Regions from separate parts of the Stenotrophomonas acidaminiphila genome, predicted to be linked through region 2. Evidence: predicted binding sites of a transcription regulator. Region 2 holds the regulator's gene; the other holds the start of a gene.

Region 1 (15,807 bases), 620 kb from region 2:
GCCGGCCTCGCCCTGGTCCTGCTGGCACTGCGCCTGCTCGGGCGCGGCGGCCGCCTGGACCTGCTGGCCCGCCCCGGCCAGCAGCTGTGGCAATGGCTGCGGCCCCTGCACCGGCACCTGCTGCCGGCGGACCGCGCGTGGCGCCGCCTGGCGCTGGGCGCGCTGTGGGGCTGGATGCCCTGCGGCCTGAGCCTGAGCCTGCTGAGCGTGGCCTGGCTGCAGGCCAACGCACTCGGTGGCGCGCTGGTGATGGCCGTGTTTGGCCTGGCCACCCTGCCGGTGATGGTGCCGCTGACTTGGTCCGGTGCGCGCATGGGCCGCGGGCTGCAGCGCCCGGGCCTGCGCGTGGCGCTGGCCGGCTTCATCCTCGCCGCCGGCCTGCTGACCATCGCCGCCCCGTGGCTGATGCAGGTGCCGGCGCTGCATGGCGTGCTCAGCGCGCTGGGCTGCCAGCCGCTGCAATCCCGCTGATCAATCCACCGCCGAACTGCCGGCCGTGGCCATGAACGACGGCAGCCGGCCCTTCAGCGCGACATGGCCGAACAGGCATGCGGCATACAGTGCGCCGGGCAGGGACACCGGCAGCCAGTAATCGAATGGTATGTGGCCGATGGCAACGTGATGCAACCGATACGCCATCGCCGCCACGCCCATCAGTGCCAGCGCGGCACAGAGCGAACGCAGCACCAGGCGCGAATCGACGATTTCCTGCGCGGTTCCCATGCACGGCCGCCGCTGCCCGGTGCCCTGTCGCCAGGATACGACACCTCCGCGGCCTGCCGGCAATGCCGCTCAATGGCTGTGATCGTGGCCGTCGTGCCCGCCATCGTCGTGCGCGCCCTGCCGCGCGTGCACCGTGCAGGCATCGCCGCAATGGTCGGCCTCCACCTGCAGGGTCACGTGGTCGATGCCGAAGCGCTCGTGCAGCATGGCAGCCAGCGCGCGCCGCAGCGTGTCCGCGTCCTGGCCGGTGGCCATCGTCACCACGTGCGCGGTCAACGCCGGCGTGCTCGAACCCAGCGCCCAGACATGCAGGTCATGGATGCCGGTGACGCCGGCATGGCCGCGCAGCGCCTGCTCCACGTCGGCCAGCGCGATGCCCTTGGGCACGCCTTCGAGCAGCACGTTCAGCGCGTCGCGCAGCAGCACCCAGGTGCGCGGCAGCACCCACAGGCCGATCAGCACGGCGAGGATCGGATCGACCAGGGTCCAGCCGGTGAAGCGGATGACCAGCGCGGCGAGGATCACCGCCACCGAGCCCAGCATGTCGCTCCACACTTCCAGGTAGGCGCCCTTGACGTTCAGGCTCTCGCCGCTGCCGGCACTGAGCAGGCGCATGGCGATCAGGTTCACCAGCAGGCCGAAGCAGGCCACCCACAGCATGCCGGTGGAAGCGACGGCCTGTGGCTCGCGGAAGCGGCCCACGGCCTCCCACAGGATGTACAGGCCGACCGCGAACAGCAGGCCGCCGTTGGCCAGCGCGCCCAGCGCTTCCAGCCGCGCATAGCCATAGGTGCGGCGCGCATCGGCCGGGCGCCGGCTGAGCCGCACCGCGGTCAGCGCGATCACCAGCGCCAGTGCGTCGGTGGCCATGTGCGCGGCATCGGACAACAGCGCCAGGCTGTTGGTCATGAACGCGCCGACCACCTCCACCACCAGGTAGGACGAGGTCAGCGCCAGCGCCCACCACAGGGGCTTTTCGTGGCGTATCTCGCTGGGGACGTGGTTGTGGTCGTGGCTCATGGCGGGCTCCGTGCAGGACGCCGCCAGCTTAGTCAGCCCGGTGCGGCGGAGACTATTACATCGCCGCCGGCCACCACCCCGCTCTGAGCGCGAGTGCCGCGATCAACGCGGCCCCAGCACCGCCTGCAGGTCGTCGCCCTGCGGCAGGCCCGAACGTGTCTGCACGCTGCCGTCGGCATCCTTGAACACGATGCCCGGCGTGCCCTGGAACCCGAGCTCCAGCATCGCCAGTTCGTTGTCGCGCAGCTTGGCCTCGATCTCGGCCGGCACCTTGGCCAGGCCCTTGATGCCGCCGCGGGAAAAATCGCGCTCGTTCTGCTGCAGCGCCTGCTCCGGCGACGCCGCACCGAGGATCGCCGCGGCCTTGTTGGCGCTGTCCTCGCGGATCACCCCCACCAGGATCTGCCGGATCTGCACCTTGCCCGACTCCACCCACGGCCGTGCGGCTTCCCAGAAGCGATTGCAGTACGGGCAGTTGGGGTCGCTGAAGGCATACACGATGCGCGGCGCGTCGGCCTTGCCATCGGCCACCCAGTGGCTGGCCTCGACCCGCTGCCACAGCCTGGCGCCCATCGGCCCGGACACCAGCTCCTTGAGCTTGGCCGCACCGACGTCTTCGCCCTTGGCATTGACCAGGGTGCCGACGATCGCATGCTGCCCGTCGCTGGACACGTACACCGCCAGCGGACGCTGCCCGGCGACGCCGGCGTAGCCGGTCAATCCCACCGGCGTGTCGAACGTGCCCATGAACTCCACGCCCTGCCCGCGCAGGGTCTTGACCACCTCCGGCTCGGCGGCGGCGGTGCTGGCGGCCGGCGGCGCGGCGCCGCCATCGCGGGCGCAGGCGGCCGGCGCCAGCATTGAGGCCGAAAGCAACAGCAGGAGGGGACGGGAACGGGTCATCGCATATCTCGCAGGAGGAATCGGGAAGTCATTGCAGCTCGCGCAGGCGCATTTCCAGCGTGGCCCGCGACAGCTCGCCCATGTGCGCGCGGCGCAGCCGGCCGTCGGCGTCGAAGAACAGCGTGGTCGGCAGCGCGCGCGCACCGGTCAGGCGCATCAGCTCCGACTCCGGATCCAGCAGAATGTTCCCCGGCGCCAGCATTTCAGCGCGCAGGTAGCCGGCAACCTCGCTGGCGTCCTCACCCTGGTTGGCGAACACGAAGGCCACCTGCGGGTGCTCCGCCTGCGCGCGCGCCAGGGTGGGCATCTCGCGCCGGCACGGACCGCACCAGCTCGCCCACAGGTTCACCACCAGTGGCTTTCCAGCGTGGGCGGACAGCGGCACCGCGCTGCCCTGCATGTCGCTCAACACGATGTCGGGCAGGACGATGGTCGAGCGCTGCACCGCGAACAGCGCCAGGCTGCCGACCAGCCAGAACGCGGCGCCCGCGGCCAACCCGAGCAATACCGGTCTGCGCGGTGCCTGGCGCCGGGTCCGCCACAGCGCGTAGGCCGACGCCACGGCCACGCCGGCCCAAACCGAATACCCGCCATCGCCCAGGCGGATGATCGACAGCGGCTGCGGCAGGTAGTCCGCCGCGTGCCACAGCACGTGCGCCACGCGCGCACCCAGGACGCCGAGCAGGAACGCGTCGAGCACCACCGCGCCGGCGCGGCGGCGTGCGCCATCGGCGGCACTGGCCATCCCGCGCGCGAACAACCAGGCGATCAGGGCCGCGACCAGACCCAGCACCGCCATCAACGGAAACGGCCCGGCGCTGATCACGGACATGGCGCAACGCCACGCGGCAGGCCAACCTGAACGGGGATGGACCGGATCATGTGCCGCCGCGGCAGACGCGCCGGCGGAAAAACAGGGGGAAAAACGCTGGATGACACGTTGGCATGGACCGTTGCAGATAAGCCCTCAAACAGTAGCGGCTACGGCCGATAATGTCTCTTCGCCCCGCCACGTCCCCACCATCACCATGCCCAACACCCCCTCTGCCCGCGCCGACCACGACGACAACAGCCTTGCCGCCGACTGGCGCAGGAACCTGGTCGAGGCCGGTCCCGAAGCCACGCAGGTGCTGGCGGCGCTGGCGGAAACGGATGCGGCGGCGATGGCGGTGCATTTCTACCAGGTGATGCTGGGCGACCCGCGCGCCTCGCGCCTGCTGTCGCACGAGCAGGTGCGCACGCGCCTGCAGCCGGCGATGCAACGCTGGGTGAACGGCCTGCTGCGCGCCACTCCGGACGACGTCGAGGGGCTGATCGCCGCGCAGCGCGTGATCGGCGACGTCCACGCCCGCGTCGGCATCCCCGTGGACCTGGTGACCCGCGGCACCCGCGTGCTCAAGCAGCGCCTGTTCCAGTCCATCGCCGCGTTGGCGGGCCACGGCCAGGTCGCGCACGCAGCCGTGGCCAGCCTCACCGCCTCGTTCGACATCGCGCTGGAAGGCATGACCCTGGCCTATTCCAACGCGCGCGAACGCTCTTCGCGTACCGATGCCGCCTATCGCCTGTTCTCGCTGGTGCAGAACGTGGGCACCGAGCGCGAGCGCCAGCGCGCGTTGCTGCTGGACTGGGAAAACACCCTGCTCTATGCCCTGGCGAGCCAGTGCGACACCGCCGGCTTCCCGTCGCTGGCAGGCTCGGAATTCGGGCTGTGGTTCACCCACAAGGGCGTGCCCAGCTTCGGCGAGAGCGCCGAAACCCGGCAGATCTGCGAACTCATCGGCGAGATCGACAGCACCCTGCAGCAGACCCTGCGCGGCGAGAACGATGCGCGCGTGCGCGCCACCCAGCTGCAGGACATCCGCGGCCGCGTCAGCCAGGTCCGCAGCCTGCTGGGCATGCTGTTCGAACGCATCGGCGAACTCGACGCCGGTTGCGACACGCTGACCAACCTGCTCAACCGGCGTTTCCTGCCGACCGTGCTGCGCCGCGAAATCGAACTGGCGGCCAAATCGCAAAGCAGCTTCGCGGTGCTGCTGCTGGACCTGGACCATTTCAAGACGATCAACGACGAACACGGCCACGAAGTGGGCGACCGCGCCCTGCAGCACGTGGCCACCATCCTCGGCCAGTTCACCCGCGGCAGCGACTATGTCTTCCGCTATGGCGGCGAGGAGTTCGTGGTGGTCCTGGTGGCGGTGGACGAGCCGCAGGCCCTGGTGATCGCCAACAGCCTGTGCCGGCGCGTGGCCGAATCGCCGGTGGCGCTGGCCAACGGCGGCGGGCTGGGCATCACCACCAGCATCGGCGTGGCCGTGCATGACGGCCATCCGGACTACGAGCGGGTCATGGCCCGCGCCGACGCGGCGATGTACCAGGCCAAGAAGCGTGGCCGCAACCGCGTGGTGCTGGCCGATGGCTCGCTGCCCGAGGCGCCGGGACGGATCGCGTTGCAGCGCAGCTGAGCCGGCACCGGCCATCGCATGCTGGGCACGTGGCATGATCGGACCGCCACCGCCACAGGAAAGCCCGATGCCGACTTGCCGTCCGTCGTTCCGCCGCATGCTCCTGGCCTGCTTCGTGCTGTTCGCCAGCACCTCCGTGCTGGCCGCCACGCCGGTCGCCGAACCCGCGCATGTCGATGCCGACGGTCCTTACGTGTTCCGGGAGGACGGCCACCTGCGCGCCCGCTGGATCTGCGATGACGCGGTCCAGGAGCAGGCCTGGGACGACGCGCAGGCGACGGTCGCGGCGCGCTGCGGTTATCCGCACCCGGTCGCCGTGGCGCCGCCGCTGCCGGTGGCCACGGCGGTACTGCCGCCGGCCGCGCGCATCGTCGCGGTGTCCGATATCCACGGCCAGTACGGCCTGCTGGTGAAACTGCTGCGCGCCAACGGCGTCATCGACGAACAGGACCGCTGGACCCTGGGCCGCGACACCCTGGTGATCGCCGGCGACGTGTTCGACCGCGGCCCGCAGGTCACCGAGGTGTTCTGGCTGCTGTACGGCCTGCAGCAGCAGGCCGCGGCGGCCGGCGGCGCGGTGCACTTCGTGCTCGGCAACCACGAGACCATGGTGCTGTACGACGACCTGCGCTACGTCAACCCCAAGTACCTGCGCAGCGCGCAGCTGCTCGGCCGCAGCTATCCGCAGCTGTATGGCGCCGACTCGGTGATCGGGCAATGGCTGCGCACCCGCCCGGTGCTGCTGCGCGTCGGCGACACGCTGTTCCTGCACGGCGGCATCTCGCCCGAGGCGCTGCAGCTGGCGCTGGACCCGGCCGCCACCAATGCCGCCTACCAGGCATCGCTCGGCCGCCCCAAGGCCGAGGTCAAGGCCGATCCGGCCACTGCGCCGCTGTACGACGGCAAGACCAGCCCGATCTGGTACCGCGGCTACTTCGACGGGCGCCTGGATACCGCCGGCGTGCACAACCTGCTCGACCAGCTGGGCCTGGCGCGCATCGTCGTCGGCCATACCTCGATGCCGCACGTGAGCACATTCCACGGCGGTCGCGTCATCGCCATCGACAGCAGCATCAAGAAGGGCGAGAACGGCGAACTGCTGTTCATCGAGAACGGGAAACTCAGCCGCGGCCTGCTCGACGGCTCCCGGGTCGCACTGGCCGAAGGGACCCTCGACGCCGGCGACTGACCCGGCGCGCGCCTGCCGGCGCCGCCATCGCTCCTCTGCGGAAGCCGGCAACCGGCCGCTTCGCACCGCTTGCGCGCCTTGTCCCGCCGCGGTACCGCGTGCGTTGTCGCTGAACGCGCGGGTTGCGCGTGACTCGCGTTCCAGAACCGCGTGCCCCCCGGCAGGTTTCACACCCCCGTCATGAAACCCACGCCAGCTTGACCATGCGGGGACGTCGCCGGACATCGGGAACCGCCGGTCGACCCCCATGACATACAGAAGCCGCGCACGGGCGAGCGCCCGTCGCGACGTGGTGTTTGCAGAGCTTGGGACAGGCGATGAAACCACGAGCACTCGCGATGCTGCCGTTGTTGCTGGCCCCGGAAGCCGCCCTCGCGCAGGACTCCGTCAGCGCACTGAGGCAGGAAATCAGCCAGGCCCAGGCGCACCTGCAGGCCCTGACCGCGCGCCTGGACGCGCTGGAACGCGGGCAGGGCAACGCACCGCCCCCCGCGCCCAGCGCCGTCCCTGCAAGCAGTGCCCCCGGCGCACCGGCGACGACAGCCGTGACGCCGCCCCGGCCGGCGCCCGCCCCCGCACAGGCCGCGGTCGCCGCGGCGCCCATCCTGCCTCCCCGGGATTCGGTCGCCGACCCATCCACCGCGGCATCGCGCCCGGACAGCGCGGCCTCGCCCACCGACCCGGAACTCAAGGGCTTCTTCGCCATCCCCGACACCCAGACCCTGATCCGCCTGGGCGGCTACGCCAAACTCGACGCCATCGCCGACAACCATGCCGCCGGCGACAACGCGCAGTTCATCCCCTCGTCCATCCCCGTCGGCGGGCCGCACCGCGATGTCGCGCACTTCGGCATGCATGCCAGGCAGACGCGCTTCAGTTTCGAGGCCCGCCGGCCGACCACCCACGGCGCGCTGCGCTTCTACCTGGAGAACGACTTCTTCGGCGGCAGCGACGGCTACGGGTTCCGCCTGCGCCATGCCTACGGGCAGCTGGGCAACACCTATGCCGGTTACGGCTACTCCACGTTCATGGACGCCGATTCGCTGCCGGACACGCTGGATTTCGCCGGCCCCGGTGCCGCCGGCTACCTGCTGGTGGCCGGCATCCACCACAGCTTCGCGCTCGGCAAGGGCAACACGCTGACCCTCGCCGCCGAGGATCCCGATTCACAGCTGGCCGCAGCCGGCGCCACCGACATCAGCACCGAACGCTTCCCCGACATCAGCCTGGTCGCGCGCATGGAGCGCGAATGGGGCCACCTGCAGCTGGGCGCCGTGGCGCGCAGCCTGGGCTACGACGGCGACGGGCGCGACGACCGCAGTTTCGGTGGCGGGCTGCAGCTCAGCGGCTCCTACAGCATCGCCGAACGCGACCTGCTGCTGTTCGGGCTGGTCGGCGGCAAGGGCATCGCCCGCTATACCGCCGACCTCACCGGCTCGGGGCTGGACGCGGCGATCGACGCCGACGGCCGGCTCAGGGCGTTGCCGCTGCATGGCGGCTTCTTCGGCTACACCCACTACTGGTCGGACATGTGGCGCTCGAACCTGGTCTACGGCCGCCTGTACCTGGGCGATGCCGGAGCGTTGGCGGGCGATGCCTTCCGCCGCAGCCAGTACGCCGCATTGAACCTGATCTGGAGCCCGGTGCCGTCGTGGACCATGGGCATGGAAGTGCTCTACGGCCAGCAGCGGCTGCAGGACGGCCGCAGCGCCGACACCCTGCGCGTGCAGGGCAGCCTGCAGTACAGCTTCATCAAATAGCCCGCGCCCGCTGCGAGCGCCCGCACCGTTTCCACTGGAATCACATCGGCATACCCGTTGAAAGGAGGAACCCATGGCAGGCCAGAAGAAGATCGGCGTGGTCGGAGCAACCTTCCTGGTTGCCGGCAACATGATGGGCTCGGGCGTGTTCCTGCTGCCCTCCAGCCTGGCCAAGATCGGCACCGCCTCGATCTGGGGCTGGCTGGTCACCACCGCCGGCGCGCTGCTGCTGGCGTTCGTGTTCGCCAAACTCGGCAAGCTCGCACCAAAGGCCGGTGGCCCCTACGCATACGCGCGCGACTGGTTCGGCCCGTACATGGGCTTCCAGACCAACACCATCTACTGGTTCGCCAACTGGATCGGCAACGTGGCCATCCCGATCGCGGCGGTGGGCTACTTCAGCTACTTCTTCCCGATCCTGTCCGACCCCCTGCCCCGCTGCATCGCGGTGCTGCTGCTGGTGTGGGCGCTGAGCATGGCCAACGTGGTCGGCCCGGCCTTCGTCAGCCGCGTGCAGACGGTCACCACCAGCTTCGCGCTGGTGCCGATCCTGGGCATCGCGATCTTCGGCTGGTTCTTTTTCGACCCGGCCATCTTCAAGGGCGCGTACAACGTCTCGGGCCAGTCCAACTTCAGCGCGGTGTCCAGCGCCGCGGCGTTGACGCTGTGGGCGTTCATCGGCGTGGAATCGGCCTCGGTGACCGCCGGCGTGGTCGAGAACCCGGAGAAGAACGTGGCCCGCGCCACCCTGGCCGGCGTGTTCCTGGCCGCCATCGCCTACATCGCGAGTTCCTCGGTGATCATGGGCATGGTGCCCAACGCGCAGCTGCAGGTATCCGACGCCCCCTTCGCACTGGCGGCGGCCAATGCGGTCGGCGGCTGGGGCGGCGCGCTGGTGAGCCTGTGCGCGTTCCTGGGGGCGGCCGGCTCGCTGGGTGGCTGGATCCTGCTGACCGCGCAGAGCGCCAAGGCCGCGGCCGACGACGGCCTGTTCCCCGGCGTCTTCAGCCGCACCAACAAGGATGACGTGCCGGTCAAGGGCGTGGTGATCGTCGCGGTGCTGATGACCCTGGCGGTGCTGATCACCGCCACCTCGAAAACCGCGTCGGCGCAGTTCGACGTCATCACCTCCGCGGCCGTGGTGCTGACCCTGCTGCCCTACATCTATTCCTGCGTGGCCTGCTACTTCGTGGTGGAGCGCTCGCACACGCTGGTGCATACCGGCGCGTTCTGGGTGCTGACCAGCATCACGGTGGTGTATTGCCTGTGGGCCATCTTCGGCTCGTCCGGCCCGATCGTGCAGTACGCCTTCCTGTTCGTGCTGTTCATCACCGTGTTCTACCCCTTCTTCAGCGACGAACGGCGCAAGCAGCGGCTTGCCCGGCTCACGCCCGCCGGCACGCCGACTGCCGGGTCCAACTGAACGCACCCGCCTGCTAGACAAGGAAACCGCCATGTATTTCAAGTCCCTGGACTATCCCGTCATCATCATCGACGCGGACTACGACTCGCCGCGCATCAACGGCATCCTGATCCGCGCCCTGGCCGAGGAACTGCGCGGCAGCGACCAGCGCGTGCTGGCCGGCCTGACCCTGGACGACGCCCGCGCCGGCGCGCGCACCTACGTGGCCGCGTCGGCAGTGCTGATCTCCATCGACGGCACCGAGGAGAACGACGAACAGTTCCTGCAGCTGCTGGCATTCCTGAGCGAACAGAGCAAGCGCCGCGCCGACCTGCCGGTGTTCCTGTACGGCGATCGCCGCACCATCGAAAAGGTGCCGAGCAAGCTGCTCCGGTACGTGCATGGCTACATCTTCCTGTTCGAGGACACCAAGAGCTTCATCGCCCGCCAGGTGATGCGCGCGGCCGACGACTACATGGCCCGGCTGCTGCCGCCGTTCTTCAAGGCGCTGATCCACCATGCCGCCGAGTCCAACTACTCCTGGCATACCCCGGGCCATGCCGGCGGCGTGGCCTTCACCAAATCGCCGGTGGGCCGTGCGCTGCACCAGTTCTACGGCGAGAACACGCTGCGCAGCGACCTGTCGATCTCGGTACCGGAGCTGGGCTCGCTGCTGGACCACACCGGTCCGATCCGCGCGGCCGAGGCCGAGGCCGCGCGCAACTTCGGTGCAGACCACACCTTCTTCGTCACCAACGGCACCTCCACCGCCAACAAGATCGTCTGGCACGGCACCGTGGCCCGCGGCGACATCGTGTTCGTGGACCGCAACTGCCACAAGTCGCTGCTGCATTCGCTGATCATGACCGGCGGCATCCCGGTGTATTTCACCCCCAGCCGCAACGCCCACGGCATCATCGGGCCGATCAGCCTGGACCAGTTCTCCGGCGAGGCGATGCAGCGGATGATCCAGGCCAACCCGCTGGCCAGCCACGCCGCCCGGCCCGGAGCGCGGCCGCGCATCGCGGTGGTCACCAATTCGACCTACGACGGGCTCTGCTACAACGCCGAGAAGATCGCCGACAACCTCGGCACCGCGGTCGACTTCCTGCACTTCGACGAAGCCTGGTATGGCTACGCCGCGTTCCACCCGTTCTACGAGAACCACTACGGCATGGCCAAGGGCAAGCCGCGCGAGCAGGACGCGATCATCTTCACCACCCAGTCCACGCACAAGCTGCTGGCCGCGTTTTCGCAGGCATCCATGATCCACGTGCGCAACGCCGCCACGCGCGAGCTGGACGCGGAGCGGTTCAACGAATCGTTCATGATGCACACCTCCACCAGCCCGCACTACGGCATCATCGCCTCCTGCGACGTCGCCTCGAAGATGATGGAAGGCGAAGCCGGCCAGTCGCTGGTGCAGGAGATGCACGACGAGGCGGTGGCGTTCCGCCGCGCGATGCTGCATGTCAGCCACGACCTGGGACGCGACGACTGGTGGTTCAAGGTGTGGCAGCCCGACGGCGTGGAGCGTGCGCTGGGGCGGGAGGACGCCCCCCGGCCGATGGCCACCTCGCGCCCGGACTGGTACCTGCGCCCGGACGCGCACTGGCATGGCTTCGGCAACCTGGCCGACGATTACGTACTGATCGACCCGGTCAAGGTCACCCTGCTCACCCCGGGCCTGTCCATGGATGGCGAGATGGGCCGGCGCGGCATCCCCGCCGCGGTGCTGAGCAAGTTCCTGTGGACGCGCGGCATCACCGTGGAGAAGACCAACCTGTACTCGGTGCTGTTCCTGTTCTCGATGGGCGTCACCAAGGGCAAGTGGAGCACGCTGGTCACCGAGCTGCTCGCGTTCAAGGCGCTCTACGACGCCAATGCGGCGCTGGACCACGCGCTGCCCGGCCTGGTCCAGGACCATCCGGCCGCCTACGCCGGCTGGGGCCTGCGCGACCTGTGCGAAGCGCTGCACGACTTCAACCGCGAGTTCCGCGTGGCCGGGGTGATGCGCGAGATGTACGTGGACCTGCCCGAACCGGTCATGACCCCGGCGCAGGCGTACGACCACCTGGTGCGCGGCGAGATCGAGCGCGTCGACATCGACCACATCAGCGGCCGCATCGCCGGCACCATGCTGGTGCCGTATCCACCGGGCATCCCGACCATCATGCCCGGCGAGCGCTTCGGCGCGCAGGACGAGCCGATCATCCAGTCGCTGCGCATCGCCCGCGAGCAGAACGCGCGCTTCCCCGGCTTCGAGTCCGACGTGCACGGCCTGATCATCGATGACAGCGGCGCGCAGCCCGGCTATAAGGTGGAGGTATTGAAACCGTGAGCCCGGCATGGGACCGGGCGTGCCGCAACCGCCAGCCGACAGCCCGATGACCGGTACCCGACAGGAACAACGCGTACTGCAGCGCTCGATCGCGGCCACCGTGCTGGTCGCCGCGATCGGCTTCTTCGGCGGCCTGCTGGCGCGCTCGCAGGCGATCCTGTTCGACGGCGTCTACAGCCTGGTCGATGTCGCGCTCACCCTGGTCGCGCTGGCGGTGCTGCGGCTGATGGCCAGCGAGCGGAGTCCACGCTTCCAGTACGGGTTCTGGCACCTGGAGCCGATGGTCGAGGCGCTGGGCGGGGCGATCCTGAGCCTCGCCTGCATCTACGCACTGGCCAATGCCGTCATCGGCTTCAGCGATGGCGGCCACGAACCCCGGCTCGGCCCCGGCCTGACCTGGGCCGCGCTGCTGGCGGCGGTCGACCTGGTCATGGCGGTGTGGATCGGACGCCATGCGCGCCGGCTGCAGTCCGGCCTGCTGGCGCTCGATGCCCGCGCCTGGCTGCTGACCGGGCTGATGAGCCTGGCGGTGGTCCTGTCCTTCCTCATTGCCCTGGCCCTGCGCGGTGGCGCGCATGCGCACTGGATCCCCTACATCGACCCGCTGGTGCTGGCCGGCATCAGCCTGGCGGCGCTGCCGGTGCCGCTGCGCGCGGCATGGAAGGCCGCGCGCGAGGTGCTGCAGGTAGCCCCGGACGACCTGGACCGGCAGGTACGCGAGGTCATGCGGCAGTTCGTCGCCGAACACGGCTTCGAGGGCTTCACCAGCCATGTCGCCAAGATCGGCCGGATGCAGTTCATCGAGATCCACGTGCTCACCCGGCCCGATGCGCGGTTGGGCAGCATCGGCGATGTCGACCGCCTGCGCGACACCATCGCCAACCGCCTGGATGCGCGTTCGGGCCGTTTCTGGCTGACCATCGACTTCACCTCCGACCCGGCCTGGACCTGAGCGTCTTCGCAGCATGTGCGGCCGGCCGGTGCAACGCCACGCACGGCATCGCGCGGCGTCCGCCTTCCCGGCCGCACCGGCGCGGCCACGGCACACCGGATCGACACCGGCGGTGCCGCTCGCCACGCCCACTCCGTCCCCGCCATGCCCAGCCACTACAATGGCCGCCTGATGGCAGCCCTGCCCGGCTGCCGAAGTGGAATGCACGTGACCGAAAAGAAGCCCGAACACACCCCGTTGATGAAGCAGTTCTTCGCAGCCAAGGCCGATTACCCGGACCTGCTGCTGTTCTTCCGGATGGGCGATTTCTACGAGCTGTTCTATGACGACGCGCGCAAGGCCGCGCGGCTGCTGGACATCACCCTGACCCAGCGCGGCAGCTCAGGCGGCGCGCCGATCCCGATGGCGGGGGTGCCGGTGCATGCCTACGAGGGCTACCTGGCGCGGCTGGTGGCGCTGGGCGAGTCGGTGGCGATCTGCGAGCAGATCGGCGATCCGGCGCTGGCCAAGGGCCTGGTCGAACGCAAGGTGGTACGCATCGTCACCCCCGGCACGGTCACCGACGAAGCCCTGCTGGACGAACGCCGCGACACCCTGCTGATGGCGCTCTCGCGCAGCAAGCAGGGCTACGGCCTGGCCTGGGCCGACCTGGCCGGTGGCCGCTTCATGGTCAACGAGGTCGAGACCGAGGACGCGCTGGAAGCCGAGCTGGCACGGCTGGAACCGGCCGAGCTGCTGGTACCGGACGAAGAGAACTGGCCGGAATTCCTGCGCCAGCGCAGCGGCGTGCGCCGCCGCGCGCCATGGCTGTTCGATGCCGACAGCGGCCGCCGCCAGCTGCTGGCCTTCTTCAAGCTGCACGACCTTTCCGGCTTCGGCATCGACGACAAGCCGCGCGCCACCGCCGCCGCCGGCGCGCTGCTCGGCTATGTCGAGGAAACCCAGAAGCAGCGGCTGCCGCACCTGACCTCGATCGCGGTGGAAACCGCCGGCGAGGCGATCGCGATGAATGCCGCCACCCGCCGCCACCTGGAGCTGGACACGCGCGTGGACGGCGACACCCGCAACACCCTGCTGGGCGTGCTCGACAGCACGGTGACGCCGATGGGCGGGCGCCTGCTGCGACGCTGGCTGCACCGCCCGCTGCGACTGCGCGAGGTGCTGCAGCAGCGCCACCACGCGGTGGCGACGCTGATCGACCGCGGCGCCGATGCCGACCTGCGCGAGTCGTTCCGCGCACTCGGCGACATCGAGCGCATCCTCACCCGCATGGCGCTGCGCTCGGCGCGCCCGCGCGATTTTTCCACCCTGCGCGACGGCCTGGGCATGCTGCCGGCGATCGCCGCGCAGCTGGAGGCGCTGGATTCGCCACGCCTGCAGCAGCTGCGTGCCGAGCTCGGCTCGCACGACGACAGCGCGCACCTGCTGGCCGGCGCCATCGCCACGCAACCGCCGCTCAAGCTGTCCGACGGCGGGGTGATCGCCGAGGGCTTCGATGCCGAGCTGGACGAGCTGCGGCGGCTGTCCACCCATGCCGACCAGTTCCTGATCGACCTGGAGGCGCGCGAGCGCGAGAGCAGTGGCATCGCCACCCTGAAGGTCGGCTACAACCGGGTGCACGGCTACTACATCGAGATCAGCAAGGGCCAGGCCGACAGGGCGCCGGTGCACTACACCCGGCGCCAGACGCTGACCAACGCCGAGCGCTACATCACCGAGGAACTCAAGAACTTCGAGGACAAGGTGCTGTCGGCGCGCGAGCGCTCGCTGTCGCGCGAGAAGCTGCTGTACGAAGGCCTGCTGGATACCATCGGCGAGCGCCTGGAACCGCTCAGGCGCTGCGCCGCCGCGCTGAGCGAGCTGGACGTACTGGCCTGCTTCGCCGAACGCGCGCAGGCGCTGGACTGGGCGCGGCCGGAACTGGACACCGCGCCGTGCCTGAAGATCGAGCGCGGCCGCCACCCGGTGGTGGAAGCGGTGCGCGAGGCGCCGTTCGAGCCCAACGACCTGGACCTGCACCCACAGCGGCGCATGCTGGTCATCACCGGCCCGAACATGGGCGGCAAATCGACCTACATGCGGCAGAACGCACTGATCGTGCTGCTGGCCCACATCGGCAGCTTCGTGCCGGCCAGCCGCGCGGTGATCGGCCCGATCGACCGCATCCTCACCCGCATCGGTGCCGGCGACGACCTGGCCAAGGGCCAGTCGACCTTCATGGTCGAAATGGCCGAGACCAGCTACATCCTGCACCACGCCACCGCGCACTCGCTGGTGCTGATGGACGAGATCGGCCGCGGCACCTCCACCTACGACGGCCTGGCCCTGGCCGACGCGGTCGCGCGCCACCTTGCCCACGTCAACCGCTGCTACACCCTGTTCGCCACGCACTACTTCGAACTGACCGCGCTGGCCGATGAAACCCACGAAGGCGGCCCCAGTGGTATCGCCAACGTGCACCTGGACGCAGTGGAACACGGTGAAACGCTGGTGTTCATGCACGCGGTCAAGGACGGCCCAGCCAACCGCAGCTTCGGCCTGCAGGTGGCCGCGCTGGCCGGCCTGCCCCGTGCCACCGTGGCGCAGGCGCGGCGGCGCCTGGCCGAGCTGGAACAACGCGGCGGCGAGACCCACGCCGCGCAGATGGCGCCACAGGCCCTGGATGCGCCGCAGCAGTTCGGCCTGTTCGCGCCGGTGTCCTCGGCGGCACTGGAGGCACTGCAGGCGATCGACCCGGACGAGCTGACGCCGAAGCAGGCGTTGGAAGCGCTGTACCGGATGAAGTCGCTGCTGTGAGCGGAATCGCTCACTGACTGCATGCCCCTGCAATTGCGGTTGCGGTTGCGGTTGCAGTTGCGGTTGCAGTTACAGTTGCGGTTGCGGTTGCGGTTGCGGTTGCGGTTGCCCGTGATTCTGCAGTTGCCCGATGGCTTTTGACTTCCGGATCCCCTGCCTACGCGCCCAACCCGCTACGCGGGCTGGGTCCACTCCGCCTCCGGGATTTTTCGACACGACCCAGCTGCGATGCAGCTGGGGCCGGGGCAGTCGCCTCACG
Region 2 (15,807 bases):
TGGAGCGCCTGGCCGACTACAAGCTGGTGCTGATCGACACCGCCGGACTGGGCCAGCGCGACCGCGCCCTGACCGCGCAGCTGCAGTGGCTGCGCGCCGCCGGCCAGATCCGCACCCTGCTGGTGCTGCCGGCCAACACCAGCTTCCAGGACATGGACGAGGTGGTGCGCCGCTTCGGCGCGGCCAACCCGCAGGGCCTGGTACTGACCAAGCTGGACGAGACCGGCCGCTTCGGCTCGGCCCTTTCGGTGGCCGTGGACCATCGCCTGCCGATCACCTGGGTGACCGACGGACAGGACGTGCCGGAAGACCTGCACCGCGCCTCGGCGGCCAATCTGGTGCTTCGCCTTGAAGATTTGCGCCGCGCGGCCGATATGCCCTGCAACCCGGAGTTGAACCATGCCGTCGCGTGAGTACGCCAAGCTGACCAATGCCTTCCCGCTGTCGGCCACCCGCCGCCAGCCCGCGGGCCCCGTGCGCACCATCGCGGTGACCGGCGGCAAGGGCGGCGTGGGCAAGACCAACGTCTCGGCCAACCTGGCCGTGGCGCTGGCCGGCATGGGCAAGCGCACGCTGCTGCTGGACGCCGACCTCGGCCTGGCCAACATCGACGTCATCCTCGGCCTGCAGCCCAAGCACACCCTGGCCGACCTGGTCGCCGGGCGCTGCACGCTGGAGGACGTCATCATCGAAGGCCCCGACGGCCTGCTGGTGGTGCCGGCCGCGTCCGGCCGCCGGCACATGGCCGAACTGCAGCCGGCCGAGCACGTCGGCCTGGTCAACGTGTTCTCCGAGCTGGAACGCGACCTGGACGTGATGATCATCGACACCGCCGCCGGCATCACCGACAGCGTGTTGACCTTCTGCCAGGCCGCGCAGGACACCGTGGTGGTGGTCTGCGACGAGCCGGCCTCGATCACCGACGCCTACGCGCTGATCAAGGTGCTCTCGCGCGAGCGCGGGGTCGACCGGATCCAGGTCGTGGCCAACATGGCCCGCGACCCCAACGAAGGCCGCATGCTGTACGAGAAGCTGGTGCGGGTGTGCGAGAAGTTCCTGACCGACGTCTCGCTCAACTACCTGGGCTGCGTGCCGCAGGACGACTGGCTGCGCCTGTCGGTGCAGCGCCAGCAGCCGGTGGTCAAGCTGTACCCGTCGGCGCCGGCGGCGCTGGCGCTGCAGGAGATCGCCCGCCGCACCGCCCGCTGGCAGGCGCCGACCGAGCCGCGCGGCGGCGTCGAGTTCTTCCTGGAGCGCATCATCCAGCGCGGGGTGGCGACATGAACCCGGCCGCCCATTACCGCGAAGTCCAGCGCGCCAGCGCCAACGACTGCATCGCCCGCCATTCGGACCTGGTGCGGCGCATCGCCCACCACCTGGCGGCGCGCCTGCCGGCCAGCGTCGAGATCGACGACCTGATCCAGGCCGGCATGATGGGCCTGATCGAAGCCTCGCGCAGCTACGACGCCGAACAGGGCGCCTCGTTCGAGACCTACGCCTCGATCCGCATCCGCGGCTCGATGATCGACGAGATCCGCCGTGGCGACTGGGTGCCGCGCTCGGTGCATCGCCGCGCCCGCGATGCCGCCGCCACCATCCGCCGCATCGAACAGAGCACCGGCCGCGCCGCCAGCGCGACCGAGGTGGCGCAGGCCATGGACATGCCGCTGCCCGAGTACATGCGGCTGATCGAGGACGCCGCGCGCGGCCAGGTGCTGAGCCTGGAATCGCGGATCGAGGACCAGGGCGAGCTGGACACGCCGGCCACCGGCGGCCCGACCCCGCAGCAGGTGCTCGAGCGCAGCCAGTTCGGCGAGGAACTGGGCAAGGCCATCGGCCAGCTGCCCGAGCGCGAACAGCTGGTGCTGTCGCTGTACTACGAGCAGGAGCTGAACCTGAAGGAGATCGGCGCGGTGCTCGGGGTCAGCGAGTCGCGCGTGTGCCAGATCCACGGCCAGGCCATGCTGCGGCTGCGTGGCCGGCTGAAGATTTTCGAGGCGGCCGACGCCGGCCTCGTCGAACCATGAAGAGGAACACCTTTTGAACAAGAACATGCGGATCCTGATCGTCGACGACTTCTCGACCATGCGGCGCATCGTCAAGAACCTGCTGGGCGACCTGGGCTTCACCAACACCGCCGAAGCCGAGGACGGGCATGCCGCGCTGGCGCTGTTGAACAGCCAGCCGTTCGATTTCGTGATCACCGACTGGAACATGCCGGTGATGACCGGCATCGAACTGCTCAAGGCGATCCGCGCCGATGCCAGGCTCAAGACCCTGCCGGTGCTGATGGTCACCGCCGAGGCCAAGCGCGAGCAGATCATCGAGGCCGCGCAGTGCGGCGTGAACGGCTACATCATCAAGCCGTTCACCGCGCAGACCCTGGAAGAGAAGCTGGGCAAGATCTTCGAGCGGCTGGCAGCGAGCGCCTGATGACCATGTCCAGCGGAACTCCGAGCGAGAAATCGGTCCTGGTGCAGCACCTGCAGGACGCGCTGGCAGCGCTGGAAGGCGGCGACGAGAACGGCTGGCGCCGTGAAATCGACGCGCTGGCCGCGCTGCGCACGCAGCCGATGATGGCCGGGCTGGGGCGCCTTGCGCGCGAGCTGGGCCAGGCCCTGGGCGAGCTGCCGACGGTCCCCACCGAGGCCGGCGAGCTGGACGATGCCTGCGCGCGCCTGGACCACGTGGTGGAGATGACCGAAAAAGCGACCCACCGCACCCTGGACCTGGCCGAGCAGTGCCGCGAGCTGGTCAGCGGGCTGCGCGAGGGCAGCGTGCCGGCGATCGAACACGAGCAGGCGCTGGAGCGCATCCGCCACAACCTCACCGAGATCGCCCTGACCCAGAGCTACCAGGACCTGACCGGCCAGATCATCCGCCGCGTGGTCGGCATCGTGCGCCGCGTGCACGAGGGTTTCGGCGCGCTCGGCCTGCCGCCACCGGAAGACGAGGCGCGCGGTCGCGGCCTCGCCGGCCCGGCGCTGGAAGGCATCGACCGCCACGCCGTCAGCCAGAACGACGCCGACGACCTGCTCTCCAACCTGGGGCTGTGATGCCATGAGCGCCTTCGCCGACGACATCGCCGCCGATTTCATCATCGAGGCCCAGGAAATCCTGGATCGCCTCGGCGAACAGCTGGTCGCCCTGGAGCAGTCGCCCCAGGACAACGACCAGCTCAACGCGGTGTTCCGCGGCTTCCACACGCTCAAGGGCGGCGCCGGCTTCCTCGGCATCAACGCCATGGTCGAGCTGTGCCACGCCGCCGAGGAAACCCTGGGCATGGCGCGCTCGGGCAAGGCGGTACTGCAGGCGCACCACTTCGACGCCGCGCAGCAGTCGCTGGACTGGCTGCAGGCGATGCTCGACGCGGTGTCGGCCGGCACCGATCCGCAGCACGCGCCGCCGTCGCTGATCGCGCTGTTCGACGTCGATGCGACCCCGGCCCCCGCGGCGCCGGTCGCGGCGGCCGCGCCGGTCGCGGCGCCGGCCGGCGACCTGATCACCGAAGACGAATTCGAGAACCTGCTCGACCAGCTGCACGGCGGCGCCGCTCCCGGCACCCGCCCGGCAGCGGCCAGCACCGCGCCAGCCGCCAGCCGCACGGGCGGCGACCTGATCACCGAGGACGAGTTCGAGAGCCTGCTCGACCAGCTGCATGGCGGCGCCGCCCCCGGCACCCGCCCCGTCGCGGCCACCGCCCGCCCGGCCGCACCGGCCCGGGGCGGCGACGACCTGATCAGCGAGGACGAATTCGAGGCCCTGCTCGACACCCTGCATGCCGGCGCCGCTCCCGGCGCCCGTACACTGCCGGCCGCCGCAGCCGCCGTGCCCCCGGCACCGGCTCCGGCCGCCCCGGCACGCGCGGCCCCCCCGGTACCGGCCGCGGCCAAGGCTGCGGTCGAGCCGGAACAGACCGTGCGCGTGGACACCAAGCGCCTGGATGCCATCGTCAACCTGATCGGCGAACTGGTGCTCTCGCGCAACCGGCTCAAGACCCTGCGCGCACGGCTGAAGGACGAAGAACTCGACCGGGCCGTGTCCACCCTGGACATCGCCACCGCGCGCCTGCAGTCGGCGGTGATGCGCACCCGCATGCAGCCGGTCGGCAAGGTGTTCTCGCGCTTTCCCAAGGTCGCCCGCGACGTCGCCCGCAGCCTGAAGAAGGAAGTGGACCTGGAACTGATCGGCGCCGAGACCGAACTCGACCGCAACCTGGTCGAGGCGCTGGCCGATCCGCTGGTGCACCTGGTCCGCAACGCCATCGACCATGGCGTGGAAATGCCCGACCTGCGCGAAGCGCAGGGCAAGCCGCGCATGGGCCGGGTGCGGCTGTCGGCGCAGCAGGAAGGCGACTACGTCAGCATCGAGGTGCAGGACGACGGCGCCGGCATCGATCCCGAGCGGCTGCGCGCCAAGGCCCGCGAGAAGGGCCTGCTGGACCCGGAGGCGGCGGCACGGCTGAGCAGCGAGGAATGCCTGCACCTGGTGTTCCTGCCCGGCTTCTCGACCAAGCAGCAGGTCACCGATATTTCCGGCCGCGGCGTCGGCATGGACGTGGTGCAGTCGCGCATCCGCGAACTGAGCGGGCAGATCCAGATCCAGTCGGAACTGGGCCGCGGCAGCCGCTTCCTGATCCGCGTGCCGCTGACCCTGGCGATCCTGCCGACCCTGCTGGTGCAGGCCGGCGAGGACATCTACGCGCTGCCGCTGGCACGGGTGATGGAAGTGCTGCACGCACCGCGCACCTCGCTGGGCTGGTTCGACGGCCGCGCCGTGCTTGATCGCAAGTCGCACACGCTGGCGCTGGTGGACCTGCGCCAGTGGCTGGACGTGGAACCGGCGCAGTCGACCCTGCTCACCATCGTGGTGCTGCAGATCGGCGAGGCCCGCTTCGGCCTGGTCGTGGACCAGGTGCGCGGCCGCGAGGAAGTGGTGATCAAGCCGCTGCCCAAGGCGCTGCGCGGGCTGAAGGGCTATGCCGGCGCCACCCTGATCGGCGACGGCCGCATGGCGCTGATCCTGGACGTGGACGGGCTGCGCAGCCAGGAGTAAGCCCGCCGGTCGCGCCGGTAGCGGCGCATGACCGCCGCAGCCCGCGGCCACACCCGCCCGCCGCGCCCGCGGCCGCCCCCCCACCCGTTCAAGTACCCCGCGCACGCGCCGATATTCGTTAAATGGACAGACTCAGCATCATCGGACTCTTCCTCGCACTGGCCTCGCTGGTGGGTGGCAGCATACTCAAGGGAGCCGGCCTGTCCTCGCTGTGGTCGCCGGCGGCATTCGTCATCGTCATCGTCGGCACCGTGGCGGCGATCCTGCTGCACACTTCGCCGGCGATCTTCCGCCACGCCTTCAGGATCGTGCGCTGGGTGGTGCAGCCGCCGGCCAGCGACCGCCAGGCACTGATCCGGCAGATCGTGGAGTGGAGCAACATCGCCCGCCGCCAGGGCCTGCTCGGGCTGGAGCCGCAGGTGGAAATGCAGGACGACCCGTTCCTGCGCAAGGGCCTGCAGCTGGTGGTGGACGGCGTGGAGCCCGACGCGATCCGGCACATGCTGGAAATCGAACTCAGCGGCCAGGAACACCGCGACCTGGCCGCGGCCAAGGTGTTCGAGGGCATGGGCATCTATGCCCCGACCCTGGGCATCATCGGCGCGGTGCTGGGCCTGATCGCGGTGATGAAGAACCTGGCCGACCCGAGCAAGCTCGGCCACGGCATCGCCGCCGCGTTCACCGCCACCATCTACGGCATCGCCTCGGCCAACCTGCTGTTCCTGCCGGTCGCGGCCAAGCTCAAGAGCGTGATCGCGCACAACAGCCGCGAGCGCGAGATGATCATCGAAGGACTGATCGCCATCGCCCATGGCGAGAATCCGCGCAACATCGAAACCAGCCTGGCCGGCTTCGTGGGCTGAACCATGGCACGCCGCAGGTCCCACGAAGAGCACGCCAACCACGAGGCATGGGCCATCCCCTATGCCGACCTGATGACGCTGCTGCTGGCTTTCTTCGTGGTGATGTACGCCATTTCCTCGCTCAACGAAGGCAAGTACCGGGTAATGGCCGATGCCCTGACCACCGCCTTCGGCGGCGCGCCGCGCACCATCACCCAGGTCCAGGTCGGCCACCAGCAGCTGCAGGGCGGCGGCCACGACACGCCGGCGGTGATCCGCGCCCCCAGCATGACCGGCGGCGCGGTCTCCGACCCGACCCGGCTGCCGTCGATGGCGTCGCAGATGACGCGCCCGGTATCGCTGCGCGACCGCGAGCAGCTGCAGCGCGCCGAACGCCAGCTCGGGCAGATCGCCGAGAAGCTGACCCGGGCGCTGGCGCCGCTGGTCGACCAGGGCGTGATCACCGTGCGCCGCACCGAACTGTGGATCGAGGTCGAGATCAACAGCGACATCCTGTTCGCCACCGGTTCGGCGGCACTGGACGCGCAGGCGCGGCAGACCCTGGGCAAGCTGGCCGACGTGCTGCAGGACGTGCCCAACGGCGTGCGCGTGGAAGGCCATACCGACACCATGCCGATCGCCACCGCGCAGTACCCGTCCAACTGGGAACTGTCGGCGGCACGTGCGGCCAGCGTGGTTCACCTGTTCGCCGACCACGGCGTGCAGCCGCAGCGGCTGGCGATGATGGGCTACGGCGAGTTCCGCCCGCGCGAGAGCAACGCGCAGGCCGAGGGCCGCAACCGCAACCGCCGGGTCATGGTCATCATCCTGGCCGATTCGGCCGCCAGCGCCGACGCGCTGGCCGACGGCGCGACCACGGTCGGCGCCGCACAACCCACCCGCGATGCCGCCGGCGCCGAGGCGCCCGCGCGCACGTCCGGACCGGCATTGCCGGCAGCAATAGAAGGAGTGCACTGATGCGTATCTGGGCCATTGCCAACCAGAAGGGCGGCGTCGGCAAGACCACCACGACACTGGCGCTGGGCCGCGGCCTGGCCGCGCTCGGCCAGCGCGTGCTGCTGATCGACCTCGACCCGCATGCCTCGCTGACCCGGGCCTTCGGCGTGCCGCTGGATCCGCCGCCGCCGGGTGTGCTGGAACTGTTCGCCACCCCGCCCGGCGAGATCGCCGCGCTGGCCCGCGACAGCGCCATCCCCGGACTGGACTACCTGTGCGCGCAGGCCGCGCTGGCCACCCTGGAACGGCGCAGCGCCAACCAGCCGGGCCTGGGCCTGGCCCTGCAGCACGCGCTGGCCCAGCACGGGCAGCGCCACGACTACATCCTGCTCGACTGCGCGCCGACCCTGGGCCTGCTGATGATCAACGCGCTGGCCGCCGCCGACCGCCTGATCATTCCCACCCAGGCCGAACCGCTGGCGCTGCACGGGCTGGAAGGCATGGTGCGCACCGGGCAGATGGTCGAGCGCTCGCGCGGCCGGCCGCTGCCGGTGTCGATCCTGCCGACCCTGTTCGACCGCCGTACCCGGACCGGCAACGAAACCCTCAGGCAGATGCAGGACCGGCATGGCGAGCGCGTCTGGGAAGACGCGATTCCGATCGATACCCGGATCAGCACGCCGGCCACCCTCACCGCCCCGGCGCATGACGACGCCTACCCGGGGCGCGGCCTGTCGGCCTACCGCCGCGCACTCGAATGGCTGCGTGCCGAAGACGCCGCGCAACTGGAGCGCGCGGCATGAACGGCACCGACGTGCTGGACGACTATCTGGGCGAACTATTGCTCGACGCGATGCCCGCGCCGGCACCGATACAGGTGCCGGCAGCGCCCGCCCGCGCGGCTGCGACGGCGCCGGTCGCGCCGGTCGCGCCAGATGCCGTCCCGCCGCCGCCCCTCCCAGCCACCCCCGCCCCGGCAGCGCCTGCGGCCACGGCGGCCAGCCCGGTGACGCCGGTTGTCGTGCCCGCTGTGGCAGCGCCGGTGCCGGCCCCCGCGCCTGCCCCTGCGCCGGCCCCTGCACGCAGCGCCGCCGCACCGGCGGTCGACGAAGCCGCGCCGCCGGCAGTGGCCGACGGCGACAATGTCTGGGCCGCACTGCAGGCGCAGGCACGCGAGCCACAACGGCCGCAGCGCCGGGCCAGCGAACGCACCTCGCGCTGGCTGCGCCTGCGCTGCGGCACCCAGGCCTATGCGCTGGAGCTGCTCAAGGTGCAGGAAGTGGTGCTGCCGGTACCGCTGCTGGGCCTGCGCGGCACCGCCGCCTCGATGCTCGGCATCATGAACCTGCGCGGCCAGGTGGTACCGGTGATCGACCTGGGCCTGCACCTGGGCTTCGCCGCGGTGGGCGAAGGCAGCCAGACCCGCATCGTGGTGCTCGAGGAAAAGGGCGAGGTGCTGGGCCTGCGGGTGTCCGCGGTGGAGGACGTGGCCAACCTGACCGAGTCGCAGATCGAGCCGCCCGATACCGCGCGCATCTGCCAGATCTCCAACACCCTGTTCCGCGGCGTGGCCCGCATCGGCCAGCAGCCGATGATCCTGCTCGATGCGTCCGAACTGCTGCAGTGCGAGCGCTGAAACGGCATGCCGCCCGGCGCTGAGCCCGTGCCCGGCGCAGGCCGCGTTCCGTGCGCCAGTTCACGGATTCACGCGCATTTGATCCCGCCCCTTAAAGATCGCCCAGGCACTGCCGTTAACTGGTCCAGTACCGTCTCTCCGGAGCAACGATGAGCACTGTGGCACTGGCGCAGGACCTGGGCATCGAGTCCACCAGCGACCTGAAGCAACACCTGACCCCGCACCTGGGCCAGAGCGGCGCGTTGCGCGTGGATGCCAGCCAGGTGGGCCGGGTGCATACGGCCGCCATCCAGGTGCTGTGTGCCTTCGTCCTGGCCCGCCGCCAGGCCGGCCATGCCACCGTCTTCGACGACGCTACCGACACCTTCCGCGACGCCGCGCGCCTGCTCGGCGTCCTCCAGACCCTGGGTCTGGACGCAACCCCTGACAAATCGAATTCTGTGGAGAACGTTGCATGAGCGCTCGAATCCTGGTGGTGGACGACTCGGCGTCGATGCGCCAGATGGTGGCCTTCGCCCTCACCTCGGCCGGCTTTTCCGTGGAGGAGGCCGAAGACGGCGCCATTGCCCTGGGCCGCGCCAAGGGCGCCAAGTTCAATGCGGTGGTCACCGACGTGAACATGCCCAACATGGACGGCATCGCGCTCATCCGCGAACTGCGCCAGCTGCCGGACTACAAGTTCACCCCGATGCTGATGCTGACCACCGAGTCGGCCGCCGACAAGAAGTCCGAGGGCAAGGCCGCCGGCGCGACCGGCTGGCTGGTCAAGCCGTTCAACCCGGAACAGCTGGTCGCCACCGTCCAGAAAGTCCTGGGCTGATCGCCCTCCCACCGCCCCGAACCCCGACCGGATAGCGCGCCGATGAGCATGGACCTGCAACGTTTCCACGCCACCTTCTTCGAGGAAAGCCGCGAAGGGCTGGACGCCATGGAGGCCGGGCTGCTGGCACTGGAGGACGGGCAGCAGGATCCGGAAATCATCAACTCGGTGTTCCGCGCCGCGCATTCGATCAAGGGCGGCGCCGGCACCTTCGGCTTCGAGGCCATCGCCGGCCTGACCCACGTGCTGGAGACGCTGCTGGACGAGCTGCGTGCCGGCAAGCGGGTGCTGGAAAGCGCCGCGGTCGATGCCATGCTGTCCTCGGTGGACGTGCTGCGCGCACTGCTGCGCGAGGCCGAACACGGCCAGGCCGCCGACCCGGCCGCGGTCGCCGCGGTCAAGGCGCGGCTGGAAGCGGTGCTCTCCGGCACCGCCGCCGCGCCGGTCGCGGCCCGCCAGGAACACCCCGCGGCCGAACCGGAAGGCTGGCAGATCGGCTTCGTCCCGGCGCCCTCGCTGTTCATGAGCGGCAACGATCCGCTGCGCATCATCCGCGAGCTGGAAACCCTCGGCCCGCTGCAGGTCGAGGCGCGCATGCAGCGCCTGCCCGGATTCGAGCAGATGGACCCGCTGGAAGCCTACATCGCCTGGGACCTGGGCCTGACCGGACGCATCCCGCGCAGCAAGATCGAAGATACCTTCGCCTGGGTCGTGGACGACTGCGAGCTGGACATCCAGCCGATCATCGCCCCGCCGAGCCTGGCCACCCACGCCCCGACCGCGGCACAGGAAGTGGCCGCCGAGGTCGCCACGGGCGCACGCCCGGCCGCCGCCGCGGCCACCGCGGCGGGCGCCACGCACGAGGCTGAAAGCTCGATCCGCGTCAGCGTCGACAAGGTCGATGCGCTGATCAACCTGGTCGGCGAGCTGGTCATCACCCAGGCCATGCTCAAGCAGGTCTCCGGCGGCCTGGACCCGTCGCACGCCGAACGCCTGCTGGCCGGCCTGGACCTGCTCGAACGCAATACCCGCGACCTGCAGGAAGCGGTGATCGGCGTGCGCATGCTGCCGGTGGACGCGGTGTTCCGCCGCTTCCCGCGGCTGGTGCGCGACCTGTCCTCGCGCCTGGGCAAGCAGGTCCGGCTGCGCACCATCGGCGAAGGCACCGAACTGGACAAGGGCCTGATCGAGAAGATCGCCGACCCGCTGGTACACCTGGTGCGCAACTCGATCGACCACGGCCTGGAAATGCCCGACGTACGCCGCCAGGCCGGCAAGGACGAGATGGGCACCATCACCCTGGCCGCCTCGCACCAGGGCGGGCACATCGTCATCGAGGTCAGCGACGACGGGCGCGGCCTGAACCGCGACAAGATCCTGGCCAAGGCCCACGAACGCGGCCTGGCGATTCCCGACAACCCGACCGATACCCAGGTCTGGGACCTGATCTTCCAGCCCGGCTTCTCCACCGCCGATGCGGTCACCGACCTGTCCGGCCGCGGCGTGGGCATGGACGTGGTCCGCCGCAACATCCAGGCGCTCGGCGGCGAAGTGCAGCTGGAAAGCCAGACCGGCGCCGGGACCCGGGTGCTGATCCGCCTGCCGCTGACCCTGGCCATCCTCGACGGCATGACCGTGTCGGTCGCCGGCGAGACCCTGATCCTGCCGCTGGCCTACGTGCTCGAGGCGCTGCAGCCCAAGGCCGAAGACATCCGCACCATGGCCGGCGAAGGCCGCGTGCTGCGCGTGCGCGGCGAGTACCTGCCGATCCTGTCGCTGGGCCAGTACTACGGCTACCGCCGGGACAGCCATGCCGACCCGTTGGTGGTGGTGGTCGAGGGCGACGGCCAGAAGATCGCCCTGGAAGTGGACGAACTGCTCGGCCAGCAGCAGGTCGTGGTCAAGAACATCGAGAACAACTACCGCCGCATCGGCGGCGTTTCCGGGGCCACCATCCTCGGCGATGGCCGGGTCGCGCTGATCGTCGATGTCGGCGGCCTGGTGCGCTCGCTGCGCCTGCCGCAGGCCGCCTGACCCGGCGCCCTCGCCATTCGCGGCGGGGGCCACCACCGTTTCATCCCGCACAGGCCGTGCCCACGGCAGGCACGCCGCACCGGCGCCTGCCGCCGGCATGCCCGGGCGACCCCGCTGTCGCCCGTTCCCCCGTGCAACCACTACGCGCGCCCTCCTGCCGCAGGACCGGGGGCGCCACACCGAACCCGGCCCACGCCCCGGCGTGCCGCCCCCTCGCTCCAGGACATCCGCATGCACCGCCTAGCCCCGCTCGCCCTGCTCACCCTCGCCGCTCCGGCCCTGGCCGGCACGCAGGCCGACGCATGGCCCCCGCGACTGGCGCTGGCCGATGGCACCGAAGCCACCCTCACCGGCAACTTCGCCTGGGACATCAACCGCTTCGACGCCGACGGCGCTGCCCTGGACGATGACCAGGACTGGCGCCGCAAGGAATTCGGCCTCGCCATCAAGCGCAAGGGCCTGTACGACTTCACCGCGTCCTACGACTTCCAATCCGACACCTGGATGGACGTGGCGCTGCGCCTGGAGAGCAAGGGCCTGACCGGCCACGACCTCGGCAAATGGCGCATCGGCCAGATGAAGCTGCCGCTGGGCTTCGAGGGCAATACCGCCACCCGCAGCGGCGCCTTCATGGAGAACGCGCTGCCGACACAGGCGTTCTACGAGGGCCGCCGCATCGGTGTGGACTGGGCCCTGGAGCGGCCGCGCTGGCTGTTCAACGCCGGCGCCTACAGCCACGACCTGCAGGGCAACAACCGCGGCGACAGCGTGGCCGCGCGGCTGGCGTGGACCCCGCGCAAACAGCCCTCGCACGTGCTGCACCTGGGCGTATCCAGCACCCGCGAACGTCCCGACGCCGAAACCAATGGCCTCGGCGTGGAGCTCGCGCCGAGCGTGCGCTGGCGCGCCAGGCCGGAAGCGTCGCTGACTTCGCTGCGGCTGGTCGACTCGGGCACCCTGCGCGAGGTCGAACGCATCGACCGCCGCGGCCTGGAGGCGCTGTGGATCGAAGGCCCGTGGTCGCTGCAGGGCGAATACCTGCAGCAGACCACCCGCCGCCACGCCCTGCCGCACTACCGTGGCGACGGCTGGTACCTGGCCGGCAGCTGGCTGCTTACCGGCGAATCGCGCACCTACAGCGGCGGCAACGTCGCCAATCCGCGCCCGGCCGGCAAGCGCGGCGCCATCGAGCTGCTGGCACGCTACAGCCGCATCGACCTGGACGACGGCCTGATCCGTGGCGGCCGCGAACACAACTGGACCGTGGGCGCCAACTGGTACCTCGGCAACCACCTGAAGTTCCAGGCCAACTACGTCCACGCCGATGCGCGGCGCGGGCCCCGGCACTGGCAGCCCGAGGGGGTGCAGCTGCGCGCGCAGCTGCATTTCTGACGGCACCGGCAGGTACCGGTCCGCCGCCTGTCGGGATTCCGCTGCCGGGCGACCGCACAGGCGTCAAGAAGCGGACGCCGGCGCCGATACCGCAAATGTGCACCCCAGGGTGCGGGCCTCCCGCCGCGGCCATTCCAAATTGATGACGTCGCGCAGGTGCGCCGGGCCTGCCTGTCGCTGAGCCTGTCACTGGAGATATCTGCGATGAAATGGTTCCAGAACCTTTCGATCACGCGGAAGCTTGTCCTCGCTTTCTGCATCACCTGCATGATCACCCTGCTGATGGGGGGCTTCTCGCTGTGGCGGATGATGCTCGCCAACACCCAGATCGAGCAGATCAACAACAACTGGATGCCGGCGGTCCAGCAACTGGGCGAGATGCGCGCGCAGCTCGGCGAGTTCCGCACCTATGAGCAGGCGCAGCTGAACTACCAGGGCAACCCCGAGCAGCTGGCCGACTACGACAAGCGCCTGGCCGACACGCGCGGCCTGATCGAGGCCGCCGAGAAGGCCTACGACGACATCGATACCGACTACACGCCGGAAGAACAGGCGATGTACGAGAAACTCAAGGAGCACCGTGCGGCGTACTTCACCGCGCACGAGCGCATTGCCGCGGCCATTGCCGCCGACGATTTCGACACCGCCCGGAACATCTCCTCGGACGAATCGCGCAAGCTGCGCCGCCTGCTGTTCGACCAGCTCAAGCTGATGTCGCAGTACAACCAGGAGCAGCTGGCCAGGGATGTGGCCGCGTCCAGGCAGGCCTACCAGCGTTCGTTGATGGCGGTGGCCGCCGGCATGGCGCTGTCGCTGGTACTTGCCGCCCTGCTGGGCTGGGCCATCATCCGCTCGATCGTACAGCCGCTGGGCGAGGCGGTGCGCGTGGCCGACGATGTCGCCGCGGGCAAGCTCGACCGCCGCATCGACGCCTCGCGCCGCGACGAAGTCGGCAAACTGCTGTCCTCGATGCAGCGCATGCAGGCGCAGCTGCAGGCGGTGATCGCGGCGCAGCAGGAAATGGGGCGCCAGCATGACGCCGGCATCATCAGCTACCGCATGGACCAGGCCGCCTTCCCCGGCGACTACGGGGTGATGGTCGCCGGCACCAACCAGTTGGTCGGCAACCACATCGGCGTGAAGATGCAGGTGATCGAGCTGGCCCAGCGCTATGCCGTGGGCGACCTGAGCCGCGACATGCCGCCGCTGCCCGGCGAGAAGGCCGAGATCACCGAGACCATGGCCACCATCAAGCGCAACCTCACCGCCATCAGCAGCGAGATCCGCCGCCTGAGCGGCGCCGCGGCCGAGGGTGATTTCAGCCAGCGCGGTGACGAGCAGCGCTTCGAGCATGATTTCCGGCAGATGGTGCACAACCTCAACGCGATGATGGAGGCCACCGACCACAGCCTGGCGCAGACCTCCAGCCTGCTGCAGGCCATCGCCCGCGGCGACCTGACCGCGCGCATGCAGGGTGATTTCCAGGGCGTGTTCGCCAGGATGCGCGACGACGCCAACGCCACCGTCGCGCAGCTGACCTCGATCGTCGGCCGCATCCAGCAGGCCGCCTCCAGCATCAACCTGGCCGCCTCGGAGATCGCCACCGGCAACAACGACCTCTCGCGCCGCACCGAACAGCAGGCCGCCAACCTGGAGGAAACCGCCGCCTCGATGGAGGAACTGACCTCCACCGTGCGCCAGAACGCCGAGCACGCCCGCCAGGCCAACCAGCTGGCGCAGGGCGCGGCCGGCGTCGCCTCGCAGGGCGGCCAGGTGGTCGGCCAGGTGGTCACCACCATGGCCGACATCGAGGCCTCGTCGAAGAAGATCGCCGACATCATCAGCGTCATCGACGGCATCGCCTTCCAGACCAACATCCTGGCGCTCAACGCCGCGGTGGAAGCCGCCCGCGCCGGTGAGCAGGGCCGCGGCTTCGCCGTGGTCGCCTCGGAAGTACGCACCCTGGCGCAGCGTTCGGCCGGGGCCGCCAAGGAGATCAAGGAACTGATCGGGAACTCGGTGGACAAGGTCGCCGAAGGCTCGGCGCTGGTGCACCAGGCCGGCAGCACCATGGGCGAGATCGTGACCTCGGTGCAGCGGGTGACCGACATCATGGCCGAGATCTCCGCCGCCTCGCAGGAACAGAGCGCCGGCATCGAACAGGTCAACCAGACCGTCACCCAGATGGACGAGACCACCCAGCAGAACGCCGCGCTGGTGGAGGAAGCCACCGCCGCCGCGCGTGCCATGGAGGAACAGGCGCAGCAGCTGAGCGAGGCCGTCTCGCAGTTCCGGCTGGCGGCCATCGCACCGGCAGCCACTCGGGTCGCCGCCCACGCCCACGCCCCGGCCGTGGCTGCCGGGCGCGGCATCGGCCTGGCGGCCGGCGGCGTGCAGGCGTTCTGAGGCATCCGTCGCGTAGCCCCCTATGGGCTGCGCGCCGGCATTACAGGGGCGGTGATCCAACATCCGCGCCGCCCCTTCTTACCAAAGTCATGAGCCGGTGTCCCGATATCCAGGGGCGCATGGCCGCAGGAGAGAGCTGTGTCCCATCCCCGTTCCGGTTCCAGCATCGTCACCCGCCTGATGCTGGGCGTGGCGCTGATCGCGTTGATTTCCTTCGGTGTCACCGCCGCGATCAGCTACTGGAAGAGCAGCCGCGCCCTGCTCTCGTCGTCGCAGGATGCAATGCGCAACCTGGCCGGCCTCGAGGCGCAGCGGGTCTCGGCCGGGCTGGGCGAGGCCTACGACACCGCCACTACCCTGGCCGGCACCCTGCGCCTGCAGCAGCAACAAGGCATCCTGACCCGCCAGGCGGTATCGGCGCTGCTCAAGCAGCAGCTGCTCGCGCACCCGGAGTGGGTCGGGGTCAGCACGCTGTGGGAGCCGGACGCGTTCGATGGCGCCGATGCCGCGCATGCGGACGACGAGGGACACGATTCGAGCGGCCGCTTCATGAGCTACTGGGCCTGGGCCGACGGAAAACCCGTCACCGAGGCCCTGCGCGGCTATGACGTGGCGGGCGATGGCGACTGGTATCTCAAGCCACGCGAAAGCCGCCAGCCCACGCT

What was found. The regulator FliA, encoded in region 2, starts transcription of late flagellar genes. The targets are predictions, from matches to a motif close to TAAAGTTTNNCNNNCNNNGGCCGATAA.
Region 1: the regulator FliA is predicted to act here: its motif matches at 3,614-3,640, upstream of F0P95_RS09360 (GGDEF domain-containing protein).

Annotation. Positions count from the first base shown of each region.
Region 1 is NZ_CP043567.1:2,062,727-2,078,533, reverse strand. Features, by position in the region: gene F0P95_RS09385 (sulfite exporter TauE/SafE family protein) at 1-471, shown strand, start outside; gene F0P95_RS09380 (hypothetical protein) at 472-723, opposite strand; gene F0P95_RS09375 (cation diffusion facilitator family transporter) at 793-1,743, opposite strand; gene dsbG (thiol:disulfide interchange protein DsbG) at 1,846-2,646, opposite strand; gene F0P95_RS09365 (TlpA disulfide reductase family protein) at 2,675-3,478, opposite strand; gene F0P95_RS09360 (GGDEF domain-containing protein) at 3,675-5,108, shown strand; gene F0P95_RS09355 (metallophosphoesterase) at 5,176-6,297, shown strand; gene F0P95_RS09350 (DcaP family trimeric outer membrane transporter) at 6,636-8,057, shown strand; gene adiC (arginine/agmatine antiporter) at 8,131-9,480, shown strand; gene F0P95_RS09340 (Orn/Lys/Arg family decarboxylase) at 9,512-11,800, shown strand; gene F0P95_RS09335 (cation diffusion facilitator family transporter) at 11,847-12,752, shown strand; gene mutS (DNA mismatch repair protein MutS) at 12,993-15,548, shown strand.
Region 2 is NZ_CP043567.1:2,682,704-2,698,510, forward strand. Features, by position in the region: gene flhF (flagellar biosynthesis GTPase FlhF) at 1-413, shown strand, start outside; gene F0P95_RS12265 (MinD/ParA family protein) at 400-1,284, shown strand; gene F0P95_RS12270 (RNA polymerase sigma factor FliA) at 1,281-2,027, shown strand; gene cheY (chemotaxis response regulator CheY) at 2,041-2,433, shown strand; gene F0P95_RS12280 (protein phosphatase CheZ) at 2,433-3,056, shown strand; gene F0P95_RS12285 (chemotaxis protein CheA) at 3,061-5,055, shown strand; gene F0P95_RS12290 (flagellar motor protein) at 5,178-5,918, shown strand; gene motD (flagellar motor protein MotD) at 5,922-6,875, shown strand; gene F0P95_RS12300 (ParA family protein) at 6,875-7,657, shown strand; gene F0P95_RS17830 (chemotaxis protein CheW) at 8,137-8,490, shown strand; gene F0P95_RS12310 (STAS domain-containing protein) at 8,640-8,948, shown strand; gene F0P95_RS12315 (response regulator) at 8,945-9,310, shown strand; gene F0P95_RS12320 (chemotaxis protein CheA) at 9,353-11,344, shown strand; gene F0P95_RS12325 (OprO/OprP family phosphate-selective porin) at 11,576-12,736, shown strand; gene F0P95_RS12330 (methyl-accepting chemotaxis protein) at 12,941-15,142, shown strand; gene F0P95_RS17675 (methyl-accepting chemotaxis protein) at 15,323-15,807, shown strand, end outside.